One region of the Ligilactobacillus murinus genome, then DNA from elsewhere that is predicted to be linked to it. Evidence: a T-box and tRNA genes for the amino acid it is inferred to sense, from the RefSeq annotation. Region 1 holds a T-box; the other holds one or more tRNA genes.
What was found. A T-box is a leader RNA that pairs with one kind of tRNA and senses whether it is charged. The one in region 1 lies ahead of tyrS (tyrosine--tRNA ligase), so its partner is inferred to be a tRNA-Tyr.
Positions count from the first base shown of each region.

Region 2: it encodes a tRNA-Tyr, which carries the amino acid that the T-box ahead of tyrS (tyrosine--tRNA ligase) is inferred to sense. The anticodon was not compared.

Region 1 covers NZ_CP023565.1:112,405-114,775, reverse strand. The annotation lists gene tyrS (tyrosine--tRNA ligase) at 175-1,431, opposite strand; T-box leader at 1,475-1,666, opposite strand; gene CPS94_RS00535 (Fur family transcriptional regulator) at 1,719-2,165, opposite strand; gene CPS94_RS00530 (metal-dependent hydrolase) at 2,282-2,371, opposite strand, start outside.
Region 2 covers NZ_CP023565.1:1,244,760-1,247,130, forward strand. The annotation lists gene CPS94_RS06285 (YeiH family protein) at 1-615, opposite strand, end outside; partial or broken gene CPS94_RS06290 (transposase) at 828-965, shown strand; tRNA gene CPS94_RS06295 (tRNA-Leu) at 1,038-1,122, opposite strand; tRNA gene CPS94_RS06300 (tRNA-Cys) at 1,154-1,224, opposite strand; tRNA gene CPS94_RS06305 (tRNA-Gln) at 1,248-1,319, opposite strand; tRNA gene CPS94_RS06310 (tRNA-His) at 1,327-1,399, opposite strand; tRNA gene CPS94_RS06315 (tRNA-Trp) at 1,405-1,478, opposite strand; tRNA gene CPS94_RS06320 (tRNA-Tyr) at 1,490-1,572, opposite strand; tRNA gene CPS94_RS06325 (tRNA-Phe) at 1,574-1,649, opposite strand; tRNA gene CPS94_RS06330 (tRNA-Asp) at 1,675-1,747, opposite strand; tRNA gene CPS94_RS06335 (tRNA-Val) at 1,758-1,830, opposite strand; tRNA gene CPS94_RS06340 (tRNA-Glu) at 1,836-1,907, opposite strand; tRNA gene CPS94_RS06345 (tRNA-Ser) at 1,920-2,011, opposite strand; tRNA gene CPS94_RS06350 (tRNA-Asn) at 2,023-2,095, opposite strand; rRNA gene rrf (5S ribosomal RNA) at 2,101-2,217, opposite strand; rRNA gene CPS94_RS06360 (23S ribosomal RNA) at 2,289-2,371, opposite strand, start outside.

The DNA.
Region 1 (2,371 bases):
ATTTAAAAAACGAACATAAATCACACTTAAATATTATCGTTCGTTTTTTACTCGATAAATCAGCGTCTCTTTGACCAAAAAACAGCTTTTTACTCAGTAAAACACTTACATTTCCCGCAGAAAATTTTTTTCAAAAAAAATCTGCAGACACAAAATCTGCAGATTTTTTAAAAATTATTTAGTTACACGGGCTAAGAAATAACGCTTCTTACCACGACGGGCGATCACAAATTTTCCATCAAAGTTTGCTGCTGGATCGATCATTGCATCCAGATCTTGAATTCGATCACCATTGATATAGATCGCTCCATTAGTTACATCTTCACGAGCTTGCCGTTTAGATTTTTCGATCCCTGTGTTAACGAGCCATTCAACGATGTTTTCCGGTTCAGAACTGATCTCAACTGTCGGCATATTCTTAAAGCCTTGCTCGATCTCAGCAGCAGTTAAAGCTTTCACTTCACCTGAGAAGAGTGCCTTAGAAATGTGTTCAGCTTGCACGACCGCTTCTTTTCCGTGAACAAATTCGGTCACTTCTTTTGCTAAGCATCTTTGAGCTTCACGCAATTCTGGATGTTCTTCAAGTTTCTTTTCTAATTCGGCGATCTGAGCTTCATCCAAGAAAGTAAAGTACTTCAAGTATTTAACAACATCGCGATCGTCTTGATTCAACCAGAATTGGTAGAATTCATACGGTGTTGTTTTTTCTGCGTCAAGCCACACTGCACCACCGGCTGTTTTACCAAATTTTGTCCCGTCAGCTTTCAACATCAATGGGATCGTCAAGGCAAATGCTTGCGTATCTGAACCTTCCATTTTGTGGATCAGATCGATCCCAGCTGTGATATTGCCCCATTGATCAGCCCCACCGATCTGAAGTTGCACATCTTTTGTCTTTAGCAAATGATGAAAATCGATCGCTTGCAAGATCTGGTACGTAAATTCAGTATAAGAGATCCCTACTTCTAAACGGCTAGCAACAACTTCTTTATTCAACATCGTATTAACGTTGAACAATTTACCATAATCGCGCAAGAAATCTAATAAACTGATCTCTTTTAACCAATCATAGTTATTAACGATCGTGATATTATCTTTGCCAAAGAGAGCCTTCATTTGTCCTGTCAAAGCTTCTTCATTGTGACGAACTTGTTCCATTGTTTGCAAAGTCCGTTCTGACTTCTTACCCGATGGATCACCGATCGAACCAGTACCACCACCGATCAAGATATGCGCACGATGGCCAGCCATTTGGAATCGTTTCAACATCATAAATGGGATCAAGTGTCCAATATGCAAACTATCACCAGTTGGATCGACGCCACAGTAAACACCGATCGATTTTTTAGCCAATAACTCTTCTAAACCAGCTTCATCTGAAACTTGGTTGACAGCGCCCCGCCATTTTAATTCTTCTAAAATATTTTCCATTTAAGATCCTCCTTTTAATAAAAAAAATCCCCGATGAAAAATCATCAGGGACGAATTAATTTCCGCGTTACCACCCAGATTGCTACATAAATGTAACCAACTCTGTCATCGATATCGGAATGACCCGTTGTTGCTCCATAGTGTACTTCGCAAAAAACATATATGCCACCTTCCAGCACTAGTGGCTCTCTGTGATAGGGATGAGCTCTGCTACTTTCTACTTCATCGCAAATGATAAAATATCTTGATTGATTATAGCACAAAACCGGCTACTTACTCCAGAAAATTTATGTGTTAGCTTTCTTTTGCTGACATTCTGGACAAATACCATACACATCATAGCGACTATTGACGATCTCATAGTCACTTTGAGCCTGAACCAGTTTTTCTAATTCTAAGTAAGTGTCATCAAAAATATCCTCGATCTTACCACACTCTAAGCAGATCAAATGATAGTGGGGTTTAGCAAAATAATCATATCTCACATGCCCCGCACTATCCAAAGCCACTTCAGATACTAGATCAGACTTTGCTAACAATTCGAGGGTATTATACACAGTCGCCAAACTCACCTTGATATCTTGCTTTTGCAGATATTGATGGATCATCGTGATCGACGGATGTTCATCTGAACACATCAGATATGCTAAGATCGCTTGGCGTTGTGGTGTTGATTTTATTCCGTGTTGCTTTAACTTTTGTGCTGAAGATACTAATAATGATTGATCTTTCATTGGCTCCACCCGCGCTATTATATAGCCTGTCCTTTCTTGTTGACTTCTCACTTAGATGATACGCTATTTTAAAAAAAAAATCATCAACTACTTTTTCATGTCAAGTATTTAGTATTTCAACGTGGTAAAAGAAGAAGCTGTAACTTAGCTATCAACAGCTTAAGTGAAGCTGCAAAACCATGATCAAATAAACTTGTTAGATGTCC
Region 2 (2,371 bases), 1.1 Mb from region 1:
AGCTGCCACAGCATGAGCGATCTCGTGTAATGAACCACCTGCCATGACCCCAAATTGTGAATCAGTCATGTGAAGGAGCGGTCTTAATCCGATCTCGATCAGTGTAAATAAAGTCCCCATGACACAGACAACTGCGATTGCAAGTACTTCATTTTCACGTTTTATTTCTTCATCGACACCATCATTTTTGATCTGTGGTGAGACACCCATAACCGCTGCAGCTCCACAAACACCACAACCAGCTGCGGTCAAGATCGACAGATCACTTTCAGCCCCAAAGCGTTCGCATAAATAATAGGTCAGATAGATCGTCACCGTAACTAAGAAGATCGCGATCAAGATCGTTTTTATCCCAGCATCGGCTAACTTCATCAAATTGAGCCTAAAGCCTAGTAAAATGATCCCAAGTCGCAAAAACTTATTTGAAATAAAACCTACTCCTGGTTTGGAAGCTTCGACCCAATTTGGTTTTACTTGAAGTGCCATTCCTAGCACTAAAGCGATCACTAAAGTTCCGACCAGTTCTAAATATGGCAACTTAGCTAAAAGTACCCCTAATAAGGCACAAGCTAAAGTTAAAACAGCTGCATTCCAAAAGGAACGCGTTTTTAGCATTTGCAATAAAATCACTCCTAAAAATATTTATTGTATATATTAGATATCTTGTATTGTTTTTTTGATAAAACCTATAGTTAAAGGTTTTACACAATAAAAACAAATAAGCATTTAACAATTAATATAATAACTTATAAGTGATTTTTTTGCACTAAAAAAGGCTAGAACTTAATCTAGCCTTAAACATTTAGGCTCTATACTAATGGGCCTCTTTAGAGGGGATAAATCGTAAAATAAAACAGATCCAAAGAACAGCCTATGGTTATCGTAATTTTGAACATCTCAAAGCTCGTATCTATCTCCAAACATATCTTGGTAAAGATACGAGAAGCTCTGTGAAAACAGCCTAAGCTATTCTCACAGAGCTTCTCTAAAAATATTTACTCTTTACACAGTGGTTGACAAAGAGCCAACATTTATTATACCGGTGATCGGGGTCGAACCGATACGTCCTCAACGGACACTGGATTTTGAGTCCAGCGCGTCTGCCAATTCCGCCACACCGGCATTTTAATTAGGTTGCCTTTATAAACGACAAAGGCGGTAACCGGATTTGAACCGGTGATAAAGGTTTTGCAGACCTCTGCCTTACCACTTGGCTATACCGCCATCTCCAAGGAACAAATCCTTAACTGGGGTAGCTGGATTCGAACCAGCGCATGAGGGAGTCAAAGTCCCTTGCCTTACCGCTTGGCTATACCCCAATCAAAGGGCGATAGGTGGGAATCGAACCCACGCGTGCCGGAGCCACAATCCGGTGCGTTAACCACTTCGCCACTATCGCCATCATGGCAGGGATAGTAGGAATTGAACCCACACCGACGGTTTTGGAGACCGTAGTTCTACCTTTAAACTATATCCCTATCATGAAAAATGGAAGGGAGTGGATTCGAACCACCGAACCCGAAGGAGCGGATTTACAGTCCGCCGCGTTTAGCCAGACTTCGCTACCCTTCCATGGTGGCGCGGGACGGAATCGAACCGCCGACACAAGGAGCTTCAATCCTTTGCTCTACCAACTGAGCTACCGAGCCACAATATATGCAATTTTTATTGCAACGGTCCTAACCGGATTTGAACCGGTGATCTCCTGCGTGACAGGCAGGCGTGATAACCCCTACACCATAGGACCATAATTATAATGGAGGATACAGGGCTCGAACCTGTGACCCTCTGCTTGTAAGGCAGACGCTCTCCCAACTGAGCTAATCCTCCATAAGTGACCCGTACGGGATTTGAACCCATGTTACCGCCGTGAAAGGGCGGTGTCTTAACCACTTGACCAACGGGCCATAATTTTAAAACGGAGAGTAAGGGATTCGAACCCTTGAAACAGGTCATTACCCGTTTACATGATTTCCAATCATGCTCCTTCGGCCAACTCGGACAACTCTCCATTAAAATCAACTCCGGCAGGCGGACTCGAACCGTCGACAGCCTGATTAACAGTCAGGTGCTCTACCAACTGAGCTATGCCGGAATAACGCGTGGCAACTTCCTATCCTCGCAAGGGGCGATCCCCTAACTACTATCGGCGTTACAAAGCTTAACTTCTGTGTTCGGAATGGGAACAGGTGTAGCCTTTGTGCTATCGCCACCACACTTTTTTGTGAGAACCTTGTTCTCTCAAAACTAGACAATATCTTTATTTCCGAAAACGCTACGTTTTTGACTTGGTTAAGTCCTCGACCGATTAGTAATGGTCCGCTCCATACGTCACCGTACTTCCACTTCCATCCTATCTACCTGATCATCT